DNA from 3 places in the Shewanella sp. SM68 genome. Region 1 is predicted to be linked to each of the others. Evidence: predicted binding sites of a transcription regulator. Region 1 holds the regulator's gene; each other region holds the start of a gene.
What was found. Region 1 encodes sigma-54, which starts transcription at its own class of promoters, with help from an activator protein. Its sites were predicted from a motif close to GTTGGCACGNNNNTNGNNT; they were not measured.
Positions count from the first base shown of each region.

Region 2: a site for sigma-54 is predicted at 3,271-3,289, ahead of L5M40_RS14135 (flagellar hook-length control protein FliK). Genes of this name have one in related genera too.
Region 3: a site for sigma-54 is predicted at 4,015-4,033, ahead of fliD (flagellar filament capping protein FliD). Genes of this name have one in related genera too.

Region 1 is NZ_JAKKRU010000005.1:255,952-263,015, reverse strand. Features, by position in the region: gene mlaF (phospholipid ABC transporter ATP-binding protein MlaF) at 1-18, opposite strand, end outside; gene L5M40_RS10915 (KpsF/GutQ family sugar-phosphate isomerase) at 662-1,639, shown strand; gene kdsC (3-deoxy-manno-octulosonate-8-phosphatase KdsC) at 1,639-2,190, shown strand; gene lptC (LPS export ABC transporter periplasmic protein LptC) at 2,187-2,747, shown strand; gene lptA (lipopolysaccharide transport periplasmic protein LptA) at 2,734-3,288, shown strand; gene lptB (LPS export ABC transporter ATP-binding protein) at 3,285-4,016, shown strand; gene L5M40_RS10890 (RNA polymerase factor sigma-54) at 4,124-5,602, shown strand; gene hpf (ribosome hibernation promoting factor) at 5,631-5,918, shown strand; gene ptsN (PTS IIA-like nitrogen regulatory protein PtsN) at 5,921-6,364, shown strand; gene rapZ (RNase adapter RapZ) at 6,361-7,064, shown strand, end outside.
Region 2 is NZ_JAKKRU010000008.1:126,145-133,208, forward strand. Features, by position in the region: gene fliM (flagellar motor switch protein FliM) at 1-931, opposite strand, end outside; gene fliL (flagellar basal body-associated protein FliL) at 971-1,498, opposite strand; gene L5M40_RS14135 (flagellar hook-length control protein FliK) at 1,583-3,178, opposite strand; gene fliJ (flagellar export protein FliJ) at 3,420-3,866, opposite strand; gene fliI (flagellar protein export ATPase FliI) at 3,896-5,233, opposite strand; gene fliH (flagellar assembly protein FliH) at 5,202-6,197, opposite strand; gene fliG (flagellar motor switch protein FliG) at 6,184-7,064, opposite strand, start outside.
Region 3 is NZ_JAKKRU010000015.1:56,396-63,459, reverse strand. Features, by position in the region: gene L5M40_RS19870 (hypothetical protein) at 1-735, shown strand, start outside; gene L5M40_RS19865 (flagellin) at 880-1,692, shown strand; gene L5M40_RS19860 (flagellin) at 1,909-2,712, shown strand; gene L5M40_RS19855 (flagellin) at 2,933-3,751, shown strand; gene fliD (flagellar filament capping protein FliD) at 4,054-5,400, shown strand; gene fliS (flagellar export chaperone FliS) at 5,414-5,794, shown strand; gene L5M40_RS19840 (hypothetical protein) at 5,763-6,089, shown strand; gene L5M40_RS19835 (flagellar hook-length control protein FliK) at 6,079-7,064, shown strand, end outside.

The DNA.
Region 1 (7,064 bases):
CGTTTGTTCTTGAGTCATGCTTGATTCCGACATTTGCAAATGAGGTGATCCTAGTCTTCCTAGACTGACCAATCGAAGAGCCGCAAATTGTACGTAATTGCGCTTTAACCTACAACCGAATCGACACTATCGCCCTGCGATACTTTCAATTTGCCTCATTTACAGCGAAAATGCGCCCTAAGTTTTCACTCTGCACAGGTAAAATGTTACTTAATGTTTTCAACCTAGTTGCAGAATTGGCAGTATTGGCTAATTCGTTCGCACTTAGCTCACTCTTCGCCCACTTTTATCGGGGAGAGTCGATACGCAATTGCGCAATAGAGGCATCCCATAGGGTAATACCCGCTGCGATATGGGATAAATCCATTGAAATAAACGACAAAGACGATGATATTGCTCAAGACCTTCTGCCGCTAAACACGTTATTGTGCGTGAATAGCTAACGCAGCTGAACTTGACGAGTCGGATCAATCGCTCTAGCCTGCCGCAATTGTTTTGCTGTTTTCGGTAATTAACCACAGCAAGACATAAGCTAAATTGTCTGAAAACAAACTAATACTTGGCAGAAAGCCTATTACATATCATCTTTATCGCGTACCAAATTGTGCTATTCCAATCCCATCAATGGGGCGACAAAGACAATGCAAAAAGAGAGATAGACATGGTAGACAAATCACAACTGCGCCAATGGGGTTGTAAAGTTATCGACATTGAAAAGTCAGCCCTAGACAATCTTTATCAATATGTTGATTCGGCTGAATTTGCAGAGGCTTGCGAGTTGATCCTCAACTGCACTGGCAAAGTGATTGTCATGGGAATGGGCAAATCGGGCCATATCGGCAATAAGATTTCTGCCACCCTCGCCAGCACAGGAACGCCAGCATTTTTTGTGCATCCGGGTGAAGCCAGCCACGGCGATCTGGGTGTATTGGCCGATAACGATGTGATTTTAGCGATTTCAAATTCTGGTGAGTCGAGTGAAATCCTCACCTTAATGCCGGTCATCCAACGTATGGGCGTGCCTGTTATTGCGGTAACGGGTAAACCCGAATCGAATATGGCGCGATTATCTAAAGTGCATTTATGTATTGAAGTCCCAGAAGAGGCTTGCCCACTTGGACTTGCCCCAACCTCAAGTACCACAGCGACCTTAGTGATGGGCGATGCCATCGCCATTGCGCTGCTGCAAGCGAAAGGCTTTACCCGTGATGATTTTGCTATGTCCCATCCCGGCGGTGCTTTAGGACGTAAGTTGCTGTTAAAAGTCTGTGATGTGATGCACAGCGGTGATGACTTACCGCTCGTCAACCACGATATTTGTATCACAGAAGCCCTGTACGAAATCTCCAAGAAAGGCCTAGGCATGACGGCGATTATCGATGATCAGCGCAAGCTGGTTGGTATCTTCACCGACGGTGATTTACGCCGCGTTATCGATGCCGAAGTGAATTTACGCACGACGCCCATTGCCGATGTGATGACCCGTAACTGCGTCACGATCACGGATAATGTATTGGCCGCCCAAGCGCTGCAAGTGATGGACTCAAAAAACATCAACGGATTAATTGTTATTGATAAAGACCGCCATCCTATCGGCGCTCTTAACATGCTAGACATGGTTAAAGCAGGAGTCATTTAATGCCACAGCAAGGATTTTACGGCCCAATCAGTGATGATGTGTGGCAACGCGCGCAAAAGATTAAACTGTTAATCTGTGACGTCGATGGGGTGTTTTCCGACGGCCGTATTTACTTGAGTAATAGCGGCGAAGAGCTCAAAGCCTTCCATACCCGTGACGGTTATGGCGTGCGCTCACTCCTCACCAGCGGTTTCAACCTCGCCGTGATCACAGGACGTCAATCCAAAATCGTTGAAAACCGTATGACAGCCCTTGGTGTTACCCATATTTACCAAGGCGTAGACAATAAGTTCGAGCCCTATGAAGCATTGCTCGCACTTTATGGTGTCACCCCAGAAGAAGTGGCTTATATCGGTGATGATATTGTCGATCTCCCCGTGATGAATGTCGTCGGTTTAGCGGTCAGTGTTGCTGACGGCCACCCCTATGTACGCCAACACGCCCATTTTGTGACTACGCTCAATGGTGGCCACGGTGCACTGCGTGAACTCACAGATCTGTTACTCCTAAGTCAAAATAAATTCACTTCGGCCCATGGAATGAGTATATGAGTCGTGTGACACTCGCGATTATCGCTTTTTTTGGAACTGCACTAGCGCTTTACTGGCAGGTCCAGAACAAACACAGCGGTGATTCCGATAACAGAGTAAAAGATCAAAATACCCCAGATTTCATCGTTGAAGATCTGCGCAGTGTTGAGTTCAATGAGCAAGGACTAGTGAATAGCCGTGTGACGGCGAAACACATGGAACATTATGATTCAACGAATCAAACTTTCTTTACTCAACCTGTTTATCTTGTTTATCCAGACCAAGGTAAAGCACAATGGCAACTCAGGGCAGATCAGGGCAAGCTAAACAAGGAAACTGGCAAGGTTGTATTAGAAAATAATGTTATTATCGATGCCATTAGCCCAGAAGAACCGATTCAGACCTTGTCCACCAGTTATCTGGAACTCGATCTCAACACTATGATAATGACCTCTGACCGTACCATTTACGTCACAGGGAAAGATTTTAATATTCAAGGCCAAGGCCTTTATGCCGACCTCAACGCGCAAGAAGTGCAATTGACCAGTCAGGTAGTAGGAACATATGAAGCAAAATAACGTATTACTTGCCAGCCTAATGCTAATTATGAGCATGAGTGCTTTCGCGAAAGTCGGCGACTTAAAGCAAGAAGTCAAAATTAAAGCTGTGAGCCAAACTGCGGATATCAAAAACAACCAGATCATCTTCTTTGGTCCGGTGGAAGTTACCCAAGGCTCAATAAAAATCCAAGCAAATGAACTGCGTGCATTTTCCGCTGAAGGTGAAAATAGCAAAACTTTGGTCGCCACAGGCAACCCTGCTACGTATAGCCAAATATTAGACGATGGCCGCCCAGCATCGGCAAGCGCGAAAGAAATTCGTTACGATATGGCAAGCCGCACCTTAACACTGAAAGGTATGGCGTCATTAGATCAAGCGGGTAGCCAAGTTACAGGCAATTTAATCCGCTATAACATGATTCAACAGAAATTGATGGCCGAGAGTACTGGCAGTGGTGACGATCGCGTGATCACTATTATTCAGCCAGAAAACTATCAAGATGATGCTAAATCAGATGCTCCAGCGGATAAACCTGTGAAAAAGCAGGACTCTAAATGACCCAAATCACCTTAAGAGCACAAAATCTGGCGAAAAGTTACAAGAGTCGCCAAGTGGTTAAAGACGTCAGTCTGACGGTAAAAACCGGTCAAGTCGTTGGCCTACTCGGTCCAAACGGTGCAGGTAAAACCACGACCTTTTACATGGTTGTCGGGCTAGTGAAGAGCGATAAGGGACATATCTTTATCGACGATGATGATTTAACCGCAGATCCTATGCATCTGCGTGCCCGCAAAGGCATAGGTTACTTACCGCAGGAAGCCAGTATCTTTCGTAAGCTAACTGTTCATGACAACATCATGGCCGTACTGCAAACTCGTAAAGAACTTAAAAACGAAGAACGAGAAGAAGAACTAGAACATCTGCTCGAAGAGTTTCATATCACCCACATCCGTGACAGCCAAGGCATGTCATTGTCGGGTGGCGAACGTCGTCGCGTCGAAATTGCGCGGGCTTTAGCCGCTAATCCTAAGTTCATTTTGCTCGATGAACCGTTTGCCGGCGTCGATCCTATTTCGGTTATCGACATCAAGAAGATTATCGAACAACTCAAAAGTCGCGGCCTTGGCGTACTGATCACAGACCATAATGTCCGCGAGACATTAGATGTATGTGAACATGCTTATATTGTGAGTCACGGAAACCTGATTGCCGAAGGAACTCCAGCAGAGATCTTAGACAATCAGCAAGTTAGGGCTGTGTACTTAGGTGAACAATTCAGGCTATAGTTAATCGAGCGAAGCCTATGGAGACAATTTATACCGCCATTAGGCTTCACTCAAGATAATATTAAGCGACCTTATCCAACAATAATAACGTAGGGATCAGCGGTAACATGAAAGCGTCACTCCAGCTCAAACTGGGTCAACAGTTAACCATGACGCCACAATTACAACAGGCCATACGTCTGTTGCAACTGTCGTCATTAGAACTGCAGCAAGAGATCCAGCAAGCATTAGATTCTAATCCCCTTCTCGAGCTGGAAGAGGATCAATTCGACGCCACTAAAACCCCTGTAAACCAAACGCTATCCGATACGGATTTCAGTGAATCTAGCACTCTGCCACCAGAAAAAGACAGCTCCACCATAGACACGGCAGAGTCGCTAACCAAAGAATCCATACCCGATGAGCTCCCCATGGACACCACATGGGATGAAGTGTTTACCGCCTCCCCAAACTCAGGCCCCGGCGGCAGTCGTGAAGACGATATGCCCTTCCAAGGCGAGACCAGTGAAGGTTTGTACGAACACTTAGAATGGCAAAAAAACCTCACGCCGTTTTCTGAAACCGATTTAGCCATTGCCACCGCCATTATTGATGCCATCGACGATCAGGGCTATCTCACCCAAAGCACTGAAGAAATTCTCGAAGCCATGGGCAATCCTGAAGTTGAGCTTGACGAAGTCGAAGCCGTACTCAAGCGTATTCAGCATTTTGATCCCATAGGCGTTGCCGCCCGCGATTTAAGTGAATGCCTGCTGATCCAACTGTCGCATTTCGCCGCTGATACTCCCAACCTAGAAAACGCCCGTATGCTGATCAAAGATCATTTAGATCTGATCGCCGCCCGTGATTTTAGGTTATTGATGCGTAAGACTAAATTAAAAGAAGATGAATTAAGGGATGGTATAGCACTTATCCAAACCCTCAATCCTCGCCCAGGTTTGTTGATCACGCCCAATAATGACGAATACGTTATCCCAGATGTGTCTGTGTCGAAGAAAAATGGCCGCTGGGTCGTTGAGCTTAATCCTGACTGCATGCCAAAAATCAATGTAAATCAACATTATGCTTCTATGGCACGCAGTACCAAAAACCAAGCCGATAGCCAATTTATTCGCGGCCATCTGCAAGAGGCTAAATGGTTTATTAAGAGCTTAGAAAGCCGTAACGATACTTTGCTTAAAGTTGCTAATTGCATAGTGCAATATCAGCAAGGTTTCTTTGAGTATGGTGAAGAAGCCATGAAGCCTATGGTGCTTAACGATATTGCCGAAGCGGTAGAAATGCATGAGTCCACCATCTCACGGGTCACAACTCAAAAATACATGCATACCCCTAAGGGACTTTTTGAACTAAAATACTTCTTCTCTAGCCACGTCGGTACTGACGATGGTGGTGAGTGCTCATCCACAGCAATCAGAGCCTTTATAAAGAAACTGGTTGCAGCGGAAAACCAGAAAAAACCATTAAGCGATAGTAAGATGGCACAACTTCTGGCAGAACAAGGGATCAACGTAGCCCGCAGAACCATTGCGAAGTACCGAGAGGCTATGCTTATTCCACCTTCTAATCAGCGTAAAAGTTTATAACCTACAGTGGATATCGGAGGACGTTTCTATGCAAATAAACCTAAGTGGACACCATGTCGAAATTACCGAATCGTTACGTGCATATGTAGAAGAAAAGTTTTCAAAACTTGAACGCCATTTCGAACAGATCAATAATGTGCACGTTGTGCTCAATGTTGAGAAAATGCAACAGATTGCTGAAGCGAGAATAAACCTCATAGGTGGTGAAGTTTTTGCTACTTCAGAGCATGCTGACATGTATGCCGCTATAGACGCCCTGATTGACAAGCTTGACCGTCAGGTTATTAAACACAAAGAGAAGTTAACAAAACACTAATAATGGAACTTTGTACCATACTGCGGCCGGAGTGCACTACCTGCGCCACTCCGGGCAGCAAGAAAAAGGTACTGGAACTCATCAGCGACTTAGTCGCTGCCCAGTACCCGACCCTCTCATCTCAAGAGATATTCGAAAGCCTAGTGGCGCGCGAAAAGATGGGGAGCACAGGTATAGGTAACGGCATCGCCATTCCACATGGTCGACTAGCCGATATAGATCAGCCCATTGCCATACTAATTAAGTGTGAAGAGCCGATAGCATTTGATGCTATCGATAAGCAACCTGTTGATATTTTATTTGCACTACTGGTGCCTGCAGACCAATGTCAGCAGCACTTAAGTACCTTGTCTTGCATGGCCGAAAAGCTGAGCGACAAGCAAATATTAAAGCAATTACGCAAGACGCATGATGAAACGGAACTCTATCAGGTAATCACTGGATGAAACTGGTCATAGTGTCGGGCCGCTCAGGCTCAGGCAAATCTGTCGCCCTTAGGGTACTCGAAGATCTCGGCTATTATTGTGTCGATAACCTTCCCTTGCCATTGATTGGCAGTTTGCTTGAGCAACTCAAAGGCAGTAACGATCTCGTCGCCATCAGTGTCGACGTGCGTAACATGCCTGAGCAGGATAAGGTCTTAGTGAAACAACTCGCTAGCCTACCTCCAGATACTGAGTTAACGAGCTTCTTCCTTAACTCCAGCGATAAAATTCTGCTTAAGCGTTACAGCGAAACCCGCCGTTTGCATCCTTTGTCGAAGAGCCGAGTCTCTTTGCAAGAAGCGATAAAGCTGGAGGGAAAACTGCTCGAGCCTATGTCAAAACTGGTCGATCACTACATAGATACGTCGAATTTGAATATCTATGATTTAAGTGACCAAGTCAGACAAATTCTCCTTGGTAGTGTCGATAAAGAACTCGTGATCAACTTCGAGTCCTTTGGCTTTAAGCACGGAATGCCCACCGAAGCCGACTTTATGTTCGATGTGCGCTTCCTGCCCAATCCCCACTGGGAGTTGGCGCTGCGGCCATTGACTGGCTTAGATGAACCCGTAGCTGAGTTCTTAAATCGCCAACCACTGGTCAATAAGTTCATCTGGCAAATCGAAAATTTACTGGAGACTTGGCTGCCACACCTCGAGCG
Region 2 (7,064 bases), on a different contig from region 1:
GCGCTAGGTTATCTCTAGAACGGCCCATTTTACAACGATATGTCGGTAAATCCTCGATTTTCATCATGATAAACTCGGGTAACTCAATAGGAATAATATCGCCCGCTTTAAAATTCATAACCTCTTTGAGAGTTAATTCATGTTCAACAATATTGGCATCGAACCCGACCTTCACATCCATGATTTCATCGTGCAATGCCTGTGACCAACGCATATCAGTATCTTGCTTGTCACTTTGCACACCCGCATCGAGTAACTCTCGGATAGGTTCAATCATGGAGTAAGGCATAGTGATATGAAAATCACCACCACCTCCATCGACTTCAATATGGAATGAATTAATCACCACAACTTCGGTAGGACTAACAATGTTCGCCATGGCGGGATTGACTTCAGAGTCCAAATAATCAAACTCAACATCCATTACGGGCGCCCAAGCATCTTTATAATCTTCAAATATAATCTTAAGCAGTAACTGTACTATTCGTCTTTCTGTCGGCGTAAATTCTCGCCCTTCAATCTTGGCATGGAAACGCCCATCACCCCCAAAGAAGTTATCTACTAGGATAAACACCAGTCGCGCTTCCATGGTGATCAATGCTGTGCCTTTGAGCGGGCTAAAACGCACCATATTCAAGCTAGTAGGAACAAAAAGCGTATGTACGTACTCACCAAACTTGAGCATCTGTACACCGTTGATCGACACTTCGGCCGCTCGGCGCATCATATTAAACATACTAATGCGCAAATGGCGCGCAAAACGCTCATTCACGATTTCCAGCGTCGGCATACGCCCACGAACTATTCGATCTTGGGAAGAGAAATCGTAGGAACGGGCATCTTCTCCAACAGCGTCAATTTCGTCATCATCGACGTCATCAACCCCGTGCAATAGCGCATCAATTTCGTCTTGGCTTAATAAATCACTCACTATATTGCCTTCGCCTCTTTTGGTGCTGAAGTTAAAGGGTTATTGCATTACAAAACCGGTAAATAGTACTTTCTCGACAACCTTACGCCCAGTTACTGACTGTAGAGTATTTTGCACACTCAAAAGTGCTAACTGCCGTAACTCATCTTTCCCCGCTTGCGTGCTGAGCTTTTGCACATCTGCACCACTAAAGGTCGTTAAAAGCGCATCTTCAATCAGCGGAATATGTTTTTGTGTTAGCACATCATCATCGGTACCACGCACCATCAGCTGCACTTTAATCTCAACTAAACGAGCCCTATCAGGCCCAGGTAAGTTGAATAAGAAAGGACGCGGCATAGGCACGTATGATGCGGTAGCTACTTCTCCTGATGCTGGTACTTCAGCCTGAACAGCACTATCTGCTGCTACGGCGGGAACCTCTTCGGTACTGCTTCCCATAAAGAACCAGACGCCGCCACCGATTAACAGCGCGACTAAAACGCCTACACCAGCAAAAATAAATAGTTTCTTCTTACTCTTAGGCTCTTCAGTACTTTCAAGTTCTAACGATTCTTCCTTAGCCATCACTATTCTCTTTAATTTAGGCGGAAACTCATTACAGTTTTATTTGAAACGTAATTATGTCAGTCATTGCTATAGGTTACCTGCTTAAGCGTAATAATCTATACCTGAAGTTACACTAATCGCTTGATTTAAACCTAAATGTAACTCTTCTGCCGAGATTTCATCCATATCAGCCGCATTTGAACTGCCGCCATCACCGAAACTACCTTCCCGACGCTCACCTTGATCGCCTTGAGAAACATGGCTGTCAGCCAACTGCATCCCTTGCTCTTGCAATAACTCACGTAATCTTGGCATAGCTTGTTCAACCAGATCACGCGTTTGCGGCTGAGTAACATGGAACTGTACTTGGGTTTGGTCGCCATGCACTTGGATCTTTACCAACATATGCCCAAGCTCAGGGGGATCGAGCCGGATTTCCGCATGTTGGATGCCTTGACTCACCATAGTAATCAATTGCTGCTTCATTACAGGTGAAAATCGTTGGATCATCTCCTGCATTTGGTTTTGCTGTTCTACTCCTTGACGCAATGACAGCTGAACTTGCATGGTTTCTTGGCGATTTAATTGTGACATCGAGAGTGTCTGTATGGATGATGTCGACTTAAGTTCTGAGAAAGTATTACTATCATCCATAAAACTTTCGTCTCTGGGAATATCCATCGCAACCGTTAATTTAGCATCTTTCAGTAATAGGTTAGCAGCCAAATCGGAATTGGGACTCCCATCAAGATCACTTTCTGTTACAGATGTTGTATCTAATGGTTCAGATGAAGTTGAAGAGCCTAAGGTATTCAGGTCGAAAGTATTTCCCGAGGTCGCGATATTAGCCGTATTGGGACTATTCACTGTCGAGCTACTAGTCGTTGCTTTTGCCGCAGTGTTGGTTGCCGACTTTATCGTTGCACTGTTCGCTAAGCCCGCTTGATTAATCACAGCATTAAGTGTGACCTCATTCTCAACTAAAGACTCATCTATACTCACCCCGACTTCAGTGGCAGAGACAAGCTCAGTGTCTTCTAAAGGTAATTCTGAAGCGTCATCGGTCAAATTTGGATCAATCACAGCATCACTATCCGCTGACACTTCAAGTATATTTGGGTCTATGGGGAGAATTTGTACGAGTGACTTATCAGTCAAAGAAGATGGTTTCACGTCATCTGCGATTGAAATTGCTGCCATATCTGGGCTAGTAGAAACTAACTTTTGTAATTCAGCAGAAAAACCCGCGTCATCGGCATCTATATCTGATGCCAGTTCAATCTCAGCAGAAACAGTAGATGCCAATGCTGAGCCGATTAATAACGCTGATGAAGTATCAATATTTTCTTCACCAGTTATATCTTCTTCAGCATTTAAAAATGCTAGCGGCAAACTATCTCCATCTGATGCCGTTTTCTTCATATCATTTGCCATGCTAATTTGGGCAAAAATGAGATTTACGTCGGCGTCATCAGTTGATATATCGTCATCTTTTACTTTATCCGCAGAGGTAACCTGCACAGTATCATCAGTGTTAGCAATGGTTTTTTTAGACGCAGAAATAGAAAATGAGCTAGCGGTGACTGACGCAAGTGTAGATGAAAAGTCTTCATTATTAGACTCTTGGGAAGATGTCTTAGCGGAATTGGCCGCAGAGTTGCCTGTTTTACTTAACAGGATATTGGTCATTTGTTGCATAAGTGCTCCCAAACATCACCCAGCAAAAAAAGAAAATGGCTAGGTAGAAACGTCAATTAAACACTGCGGTTGCAGGGTCATGGACTAAATCAAAGCAAATAAGATGCCAAAACATCAGGTTTTACGACAGCATATCGAAAAGAATTAACTCTGGGAGGTGTCAAATTGATGCTTATGCCATCAATACAAAAAACTAAAGAGCCTATCCGGCTCGCGAGCAGTAAAGATGCCTATCATTTCACTAACGTTGATGACGGCGATAAAATTGCTGGGAAGCAAATTCATCGGTCATTTTTTGCTCCCTTTTTTGTTCAACCACTTGACGCTTCTTCTCTTTACTGGCTAAGAGTAATTCTACTGCCTTACGTTTTTTTTGCTTTTCCAACCAATGTTGTTGTCGATATTCTTTTTGCTTTTCACCGTCGGCTACGACGCGATTTTGCTGGATAATAGCGTCATCAATCTGACGAATAAAACGGTGAAACTGGTGATAGTGACTAGCACTAATGGCTTGACCTTGCTGGGATTGCATTTGCTTCATGTATTCTAAGCGATAGTTATTTAGAGCACTGAGTTGATTCAACCGTTTTTGACACTCTAACTGCGCAGATTTTAACAATAAAGCCGCTTGTTCTTCGGCATCATTGGCAAGCTTTAACACTAACAACAAGGGATCGGCGTTAGCCATACTAGACCTCGATTAATTCGATGACGCCATTATTTGCACTGTGCAGCAAGTTGCCCAAGCATGACTTGGCTATCGGCAAAGCTAAATGCATCACGCATGGTTTGTCGCAAAAAAGCATTCATTGCTGGCTGCAGTCGTATCGCATTATCAATGCGAGGATCGCTTCCTTGGGCATAGGCCCCAATAGAAATCAAATCTCGATTTTGCTGATACAAAGAATAGGTTTGTTTCACGCGGCGCATAGCCTCCAAATGTTCATTGGAAATCACCATAGGCGCGACTCGGCTAATAGAAGCTTCAATATCAATTGCAGGATAGTGCCCCGAATCCGCAAGCGAACGTGACAAGACAATGTGACCATCGAGGATCGCCCGCGAAGCATCGGCAATGGGATCCTGTTGATCGTCTCCTTCCGTCAACACAGTATAAAATGCCGTAATTGAACCTTGTCCAGGGCCACCGTTTCCGGCGCGCTCAACTAAACGTGGCAATTTTGCAAACACAGAGGGCGGATAACCTTTAGTCGCAGGCGGTTCACCCACAGCCAAAGCAATTTCCCGCTGCGCTTGGGCGTAGCGCGTTAAACTGTCCATAAGCAATAAAACGTTATAGCCTAAATCGCGGAAATATTCGGCAATACGAGTAGAGGTTTCACAGGCGCGAAGGCGCATCAGAGGCGATGTATCCGCAGGCGCAGCAACAACGACTGAACGCGCTCGACCTTTCTCACCAAGAATTTCCTCAATAAACTCTTTCACTTCCCGGCCACGCTCACCCACTAGCCCAACCACAATAATGTCGGCGGTAGTACCGCGAGTCATCATACCTAAGAGTACACTCTTACCGACACCTGAGCCCGCAAACAAGCCCATACGTTGGCCTTTGCCCACGGTCAGCATAGCGTTGATAGCGCGAACGCCAACGTCCAGCGGTTCAGTAATAGCACGGCGAGATAAAGGATTAATGGCAGCGCTATGTCTTGGCGCTTGTTGGTCCGTTTGCAACGCGCCTAAACCATCTAAAGGCACGCCGTTACCATCGAGTACGCGTCCTAGCAGGGATAAACCAACATTGAGTCCAGTTTGTTCCCCCAAAGGCACAACCCGCGCACCAGGCAATACACCACGCAATTCTTCAATGGGCATTAAATATAATAGTTCGCCATCAAACCCGACCACCTCGGCTATTAACTCGCCCGCCATGGTTTCGATCGAACATAAACTGCCCACAGGCGCACGGCAACCGCTTGCTTCTAAGGTTAAGCCGACAACACGCACCAGTTGACCACTGGCCACAGCGCGAAATGGCGGCACCTTACCCTGATGATGATTAAGCCTATTCAGCAGTTGATGTTGGCGATTTTGCATCTGATTCTGCCTCTAATTGCTCACCTGTGTTTGAGGCAAATTGTATATCCTCAGCATGTTGAGAAACCGTATCGACAACCTGATCATCAAGCTCTGATCCCACAGCCTCAGAAGCAGCAATGTGTTTTGCGGTATCTTCAACCTCTATCGCCTCTTGCAGTTGACGCTGCTTGTCACTTAAGTGAGCATGTTGGTTCCGTAAGGACTCAAATACAGCATCGATACGCGATGCGAGGGTCAAATCCACTAAAGAACGATGACTACTGAGAATACAGTCACCTGGACTTAAGGAAGGGTCAACTTCAAGTTCCCACTTACTGCGGGTCAATTGAGCGCTGGAATAAAGTTGTTCGACTAAAATAACATCGTCAGGATGCAAGCGGATTGTGACCGTTTGTTCTTTTATCGGCAGCGATTCTATACCTAAGCGCAATGCCGAAAGCACTTGTTCTGGATGAGTTTTTAATTCGTGGCCAATGACAGATTTCGCTAATGTCATACTCAGGTTTAGTAGCGAGAGTTCAATATCGCCATCGAGCAATTGCAATGGTTTTTCAAATTGGGCTAATAAGGTTTCAAAACGCGAGAGCAATATTTTTGCTTGGGCTAAACCGGTTTCTAATCCTTGCTCATGCCCTTGGGAGAACCCTTCAGTATGGCCCTGCTCTAACCCTTCTAAACGCCCTTTTTCTAGCCCTTGCTCATACCCTTGCTGCTTACCTTCGCTAAAGCCTTCTTCTTCGGCTTGGGCGCGAATGTCTTCAATCTCAGCAATAGTCGGTGGAGAAACACTTTCCACTGTAGTCGACTTAGCGGCTTGATGATTTGAATGGCCGAACAGATTTGAGATAGAGTCATCATCGGCTTCAGTCACATCTGGCAGCGCCCAGTGACTAAATTCGACATCTCCTTCGCTCAAGACCTTATTCAACAATTTATTGTCGCTCGGATTAGAGGAACTCATCGCCACCACCGCCGCCTAACATGATTTCGCCGCTGTCACTTAAGCGACGAGCAATAGACAGGATTTCTTTTTGGGCGACTTCCACTTCACTGATGCGAATTGGGCCCATGGCTTCAAGATCATCACGCAATAATTCAGCGGCACGTTTTGACATGTTACCCAAGATTTTTTCTTTCAGCTGATCATCTGTACCTTTGAGCGCCTTCATCAGTACATCTTGCTGCACTTCACGCAACAGGGCTTGAATACCGCGGTCATCGACATCGATTAAGTTTTCAAATACAAACATCAAATCTTGGATTTGCTGCGCCATTTCTTCATCAGACTCGCGCATGGTTTCCATCAACTGGCTTTCGATACCCGTGTCTAAGTAGTTCATTATGTTGGCGGCCGCTTTTAAGCCACCCATTTTCGCGGCCTGGGCGCCACCTTGACCGGCAAACTGTTTCTCCATGATGTCATTCAGCTCTTGCAGTGCAGCAGGCTGCACTTCTTCAAGATTTGCAATGCGCATCATCAAGTCTAAGCGGGTATTCTCAGGGAATTGACCAAAAATTTCCGCCGCTTGATCGGGTTCTAGATAAGACAAAACAATGGTTTGGATCTGTGGATGTTCGTTTTGAATAATGGTCGCCACTTGGCGCGCATCCATCCACTTCAACGAGTCCAAACCTTTAGCGCCACTGCCCATGATAATCTGTTCAATCAGATTACCCGCTTTATCTTCACCCAGCGCAGCAGTTAAGGCTTTACGGACGAACTCTTCACTGTTGAAACCAATTGAAGAATACTTTTGAATATCATCAAGAAACAGCTTATGTACCCCGATAACTTTTTCCTGACCAAACTCATCCATTGCCGCCATGG
Region 3 (7,064 bases), on a different contig from region 1:
GTTGTTGAAGATGCATTACATAAAGCGGAGGAGTGTCGAAGACAATTAATCGAGATTAGGCCTTATTACCAAGGAAAGCGTTTACTCGATCATCACTTGAATTTGATTTCAGCATCCCAGCCTGCGGCATTACATTTTTTTAGGTTCCGACGAGTCGATCTCACATCACCTAAGAACCGCGATGAGCGGATTACGCTTTTTACTGAGAAGCAAACATTGCATTTGCTTTTGCCTGCCAATAAAAATCGCTTAGAGCTACAAGATATCATAGAGCCTGTTTTAGCTTCGATAGGGATAAGTATTGACCGCTTATCGACCAATGACACAGTGTTTACTGCACAGCATGAGACTTGGATGAAGCTCAATGGGGGGATTTTAATGGTGGGCGAAGGGCAAAGATTGCCAGCGGGTGAGCCGAGGAATATACCATTAGAAGAGAAATTTAGTTGGCAGGATCCCCGTGAATGGAATTTTACGGATACTGAAAAGTTAAAAATGACATTGGCTAAAGTGTCAAAGGTAGATAAAAAAGTCACAGTGCAAATTGATGATATTAAAGCATCCCACCGTTTACTACTGGTGAAGGTTAAGCAATTGACCGCATCTAGTCAGCCCAAATTTGAACTCCAACATTTGCATAAATTTATGCAACCCTATCCTTTTGCCTATCAAGTGACATCTTTGATGGCGCAGGGAAATACGAACCGCGAACAGGTTAGTGCTCTGCTGCTCTAATTTTTGAAGCGAACCCTAAGTGTGATTATTTAATTTTTGAAAATAAGCTATTTGGCTTCAGTGAAGAGCTTTTCATGTCGCCTTAATGAGTTATGCCTGGATTCAGGCCTAACCAAAACAATCGTTATTTTCTGGAGAACTACTATGTTAGGTGTTCATACTAATTACGCTTCAATCGTTGCGCAGGGTGCTGTAAATAAAAGCAATAACCTTTTAACTAATGCTATGGAGCGTTTGTCGACTGGTTTACGTATTAATAGTGCATCTGATGATGCTGCTGGTCTGCAAATTGCTAACCGCATGAGCGCTAACGTAAAAGGTATGGAAACGGCTTCACGCAATATTTCTGATGCGACCTCTATGCTACAAACCGCTGATGGTGCGTTAGAAGAATTAACGACCATTGCTAATCGCCAGAAAGAATTGGCTACTCAAGCCTCTAACGGCGTTAACTCTGCGGCTGATTTAACGGCATTAAATGATGAGTTCACGCAATTGAACGCCGAAATAACGCGTATTGTAGAAAATACCACTTATGCTGGTAATAAATTATTCGATACTGGTGTATTGACCTCAGGTACTGGTGTGAAATTTCAAATTGGCGCCGGAACAACGGAGACAATGGATGTTAAATTAGGCGCAATTCCTAAAACTGTCGCAGGTACTTTAACAGGTGGTACCGCCAATGCTGCGATTGCCCTTGTGGATACCTTCTTAGCCGCTGTGGGTACTGAGCGTTCTACCTTAGGTGCCAACATTAACCGTCTTGGCCATACTGCCGCTAACTTAGCGAGCGTTACCGAAAACACTAAAGCCGCTGCAGGGCGTATTATGGATGCCGACTTTGCGGTTGAATCTGCCAATATGACCCGCAATCAATTATTAGTTCAAGCAGGTACAACGGTACTGTCTTCAGCTAACCAAAATACGGGTTTAGTGATGGGGTTACTGCGCTAATGTTATTCAATTAGTCAGTGTTAGTTTTAATGCCAGTAAGCTTAGCTTGCTGGCATTTTTTTATGGTGTGCATGCCATTTCAGTCTAGTTTTTACAGTGCTATACACTCTATTTTTTAAATATCGATTTTAGTTGTGGGCTTGTGTAGTCGCTTTAGTTAGTTATGCCTGAACTCAGGTCTAACCCAAATGCTCGTTATTTAATGGAGAACTACATATGTTAGGTGTTCACACTAATTACGCTTCAATTGTTGCTCAAGGTGCTGTTAACAAAAGCAATAACCTATTGACTAATGCAATGGAGCGTTTATCGACAGGTTTACGTATCAATAGCGCATCTGATGATGCTGCTGGTTTGCAAATTGCTAACCGCATGAGCGCTAACGTTAAAGGTATGGAAACCGCTTCACGTAATATTTCTGATGCGACCTCTATGCTACAAACCGCTGATGGTGCGTTAGAAGAATTAACGACCATTGCTAATCGCCAGAAAGAACTCGCCACTCAAGCGGCAAACGGTGTGAACTCTGCTGATGATTTAACGGCTCTGAATGATGAGTTTACTCAATTAAACACCGAAATTACCCGTATTCTCGATAATACAACTTATGCCGGTAATAACTTATTCACCAAGTTGGAGGCTGGTGTTACCTTCCAAATTGGTGCCGGAACGGGTGAAAAATTGGTTGTTACAACAACAGCCATAGATGATGCTGCGCTGGCTGCTGGTGATTTAACTACTGGCGCGAATGCGGCAATTGCCCTTGTTGATACTTTTATCGCAGCAGTCGGTACAGAACGTTCTACACTAGGCGCCAACATTAACCGTCTTGGACATACTGCAGCTAACCTTGCCAGTGTGACTGAAAATACCAAAGCTGCCGCTGGACGTATTATGGATGCCGATTTCGCGGTTGAATCTGCCAATATGACCCGCAATCAATTATTAGTTCAAGCGGGTACAACGGTACTGTCTTCTGCTAACCAAAATACAGGTTTAGTGATGGGGCTACTGCGTTAATTACGCCGAGTTGAGTTAGTTTTAAGTGCCAGTAAGCTTAGCTTGCTGGCATTTTTTATGGCGTTTTGTGGATGCCATTTAAGTCTGTTTTTATAGAGGTGCTCCCATCTATTTTTAAATAAGTTTTAGTTTTGCGCTGTTGCTGTCGCCTTACTTAGTTATGGAGCTATACCGGGATTCAGGCATAGCCAAGATAACTGTTTTTTCTAGGAGAGCTGATATGTTAGGTGTTCACACTAATTACGCGTCAATTGTTGCACAAGGTGCTGTTAATAAAAGTAATAATCTATTAACTAATGCTATGGAGCGTCTGTCGACGGGTTTACGTATCAATAGCGCATCTGATGATGCAGCGGGTTTGCAAATTGCTAACCGCATGAGCGCTAACGTAAAGGGCATGGAAACGGCTTCACGCAATATTTCTGATGCGACCTCTATGCTGCAAACCGCAGATGGTGCGTTAGAAGAATTAACGACTATTGCTAACCGCCAGAAAGAATTGGCGACTCAAGCATCAAACGGCGTTAACTCTACAGCAGATTTAAAAGCGTTGGATGATGAATTTAAGCAATTAAATGCAGAAATTACCCGGATTGTAGAAAATACAACCTATGCGGGTAATAACTTATTTAAAGATGCTACTGATGGTGTACTCGTCAAAGGTGTGACCTTTCAGATTGGCTCGGATGGAGCAGAGCAAATGTCAGTTACCTTAGGTGCTATTGATAAGACAGTTACTGGTGATTTGTTGACTTCTGCAGCCGCCAATACGGCTATCGGGGCTGTTGATACCTTCTTGGCTAAAGTGGGGACAGAACGTTCAACCTTAGGTGCCAACATTAACCGTCTTGGCCATACTGCGGCTAACCTTGCCAGCGTAACTGAAAATACTAAAGCCGCTGCCGGCCGTATTATGGATGCCGATTTCGCGGTTGAATCTGCCAATATGACACGTAATCAATTATTAGTTCAGGCGGGTACAACGGTACTGTCTTCAGCTAACCAGAACACGGGTTTAGTCATGGGTCTATTGCGTTAATGCTATTGGGCAAGTGATGTCATTGGTCACGGCTAAAATGCCAGTTAGTTGCGCTGACTGGCATTTTTATTTTAGCCACGGTTTATGTATTGGTCGGTAGTCGCTAAACCCGAGATTGAAACCTATAAGGTTCATGTTTTAGTGGGTAATTTTCGATAACACAAAGTGGAAGATGGTTTTCCTGTTTAAGTGTTCATGCGGAAGTATTTAGCTGTGTTTGGGCCAGTTAATTATTTAATTTTCTTTAAAAACAGTAACTTGTTTTTGGCATGCGTTTTGCTCTAGAACGAGTGGAGGTAGTCATGATTTCAGGTATGAATGCAGCACAATTTGCTCAGCAACTGATTGGCGCAGACCGCGCAGGTAAAGATACGCTTTACAAAGGCAAGCTAACTGCCAGCAAAACACAGTTAGATGCCTATACATTGCTCGAAAATAATATGAAGAAGATGGCCACTAAGCTGAGTGAAATGGGTGGCGATGCAGCTAAAGGCAAAATTGCTACGGTTACGGGCGAGAATGCGACCGCGACAGTTAAATCTGATGCTCCAAAGGGCAACTATGATTTGAGCGTGCATAAACTTGCGCAAGCGCATCAACTGACTAAAGCCTATTCCTCTGAAAGTGAATTGTTGCCAACGTCGGGCATTATCAGTATTCAAGTCGGTAGTGATCCGACTAAGCGCATGGAAATTGATTTGGCAACGGTTAATGGCGGTGCGGCTATTTCTGTGTCTCAGTTACGCGATGTGATCAATAAACAAGTGGGTAATCCTGGTGTACAAGCGTCATTAGTGCGCACAGGTAACCAAATCGAATTTATGCTGTCTTCAAAGGAATCGGGTGTCGCGAATCAAGTGAAGGTTGAGTTTAACGGTGCCGATTGGGGCATGACAGAACGTCGTGCAGCACAAGATGCGGAACTTACATTAAACGGTATCAGTATTACCAGCAGTAGTAACTATCTAGAAAATGTTGTTGATGGTGTCAGCCTCGAATTAGTCAAGGTGCATGCGGCTGGTGAAAGCAGCATGATTAAAGTCACTGACGATTTTGAAGCGAATAAGAAAGCGGTTAAGGATTTTGTCGATTCATTTAATTCTTTAATGACGCAAATTAATCAATTAACTCGTTCTATGGGCGTTAAAACCTCTGACTCTGGCTCTTCCGATAAAGATAAGGAAGACAAAAGCACTGCAGTGAGTGAAGCGCAAATTGGTGTGTTGAAGGGGGATACCTCTATTCGCCTTCTCCAGTCTAAATTACGTGATTCTGTATTTGCAACGGCTGCTAATGGCATGCGTTTGTCTGATATCGGAATTGAGATTGGACGAGACGGAAAACTAAAAATTGATGATGCTAAGCTGACCGATAGCTTTAAAAGTGATCCAGAAAAAGTACAAGCCATGTTTACTGGTCCTGACAGTTATATCAAAAGCATAGAAAAGACCCTAAAACCTTTTACACAGTTCAATGGCTATATCGATCAAAAGCAGGAAGCGCTAAATAAGCAGATTAAAAGTGTGAATGACAGTATGGCGCGCCATGATTATCAAATGAATCAAAAGTATCAGATTTATTTAACCCAGTTTACGGCAATGGAATCCACCATTAATCAGTTTAATTCCGCAAGTCAGTTGTTTTCATAGGAAGCAGTAAAAAATGTTAAATGAGTACGATCCATTTAATGCCTACAAGCAAACCGCTTTAGATGCACAAGTAGCGGCAGCAACAACCCATGACATGGTGCGTATGTTACTTGATGGTTTATTGGAAGAACTAGAGCGGACCGCTGGCCATATGGAATACCAAAGGTTTGAGGCGAAAGGAATGAGTATCCATAAGTGCCTTAATATCGTGCATGGCTTGGACTCTATGCTTGACCTTGAAAATGGTGGTGAGGTTGCCGTGAGCTTACATCGTCTCTATGACTTTTGTAGCCGTCAGCTTGTCAGCGCCAGTGTCGAAAACAGTGCTGAAGCGCTAGTTCCAGTGACTCAGGTGATTACGAATGTCAGAGAAGGATGGACAAATCTCAATTAAGCAGTGGGCGCGTTTTGCGAATGCTTTACGCCAATATGCAGATGCTCAGGATTGGGAAAGCGTCCGAAAAGTGAACATCGCTTTGATCAAAGCACTGCAACAGGCTGGTGAGGCTCATGATATTGAGCAGAAATTAGCACGTGCAGAATTAAAGCGGGTTCATTCCCAAGTGCTACAAGAGTTGATCTTGGCTCGTGATGAATTAGCTGCTGAAATGGGCCGCTTTAAGGCGCAACAACCAGGTTTAGCCGCCTATCAATTAACACAAGTAAGTGGAGCTTTGGATGATCTCTGATCTTCTTTCAACTCGTCCTGTTGGCACAAATACCAGCTTGACGACTAAAGTGGCAAGTGCAGTTGATCAAGATAAATCAGAGTCATTTACCTTGTTGGGGTTGCCAGTCGGATTGTCTGCAGCACCTCTCCCGTTAGAGGGAACTCTGTGGACTCAGAATGCCGAACATACTTTAGAAAGAGATGTTGATACTCTTTCAAATCAATATTTTAATAGCAATTTATCTGACTCAGTATCTTTTGTTCCTGTTGTACCAGTATTGTCTCAGCCACTGTTAAATACTGAGATCAACTCAGCGCCTATTATTCAAGATGGCTTAGCCGCCACGCCTCAGGCTAGTCTCGTTTCACCGACTGCTGTCGCGCCGTTTGTTCCTGTGATTTTTCCTGCGGAAACTGTTAAAGCGGATCCGATAGGTCGAACTCCTGCGTCTTTAATTGGGCTCTCAGTCACAGATCAAAGAGGAATCCTATTTAGCTCAGGGATGACCTCATCTATGGCTCTTGCAGGAAGTCGTACTCAGCCTGCGGGTATGAGTGGCGAATCCTTGAAAATGAGCGGCGTATTTACGCAGGATTCAACGCTGGCAACTTTCTCTGGGGATTTTGAGCATTTGAAATCTGACTCGTCAGTGTTTCAGCGTGTGTTGGCAGAACTGAGGGGGCATGAAGTTAAAGATATTAATGCGATAGGATCTCAGCAGGTTGCGGGTACGCAGGCTGCAAGTGCTACTCAATGGGGCCCTGTATCTCTCACTCCCATGGCTTCTTTAGCGCAGCACTCTCAGGAGATCCTTACTCCCTTAAGAGAGCATCTTCGTTTCCAAGTCGATCAACATATTAAGAAAGCCGAATTAAGGTTAGATCCGCCAGAACTCGGCAAGATTGAGCTCAATATTCGTTTAGAGGGCGATCGTTTACAGGTGCAAATGCATGCAGTAAATCCGGCAATTCGAGATGCATTGCTCAATGGTTT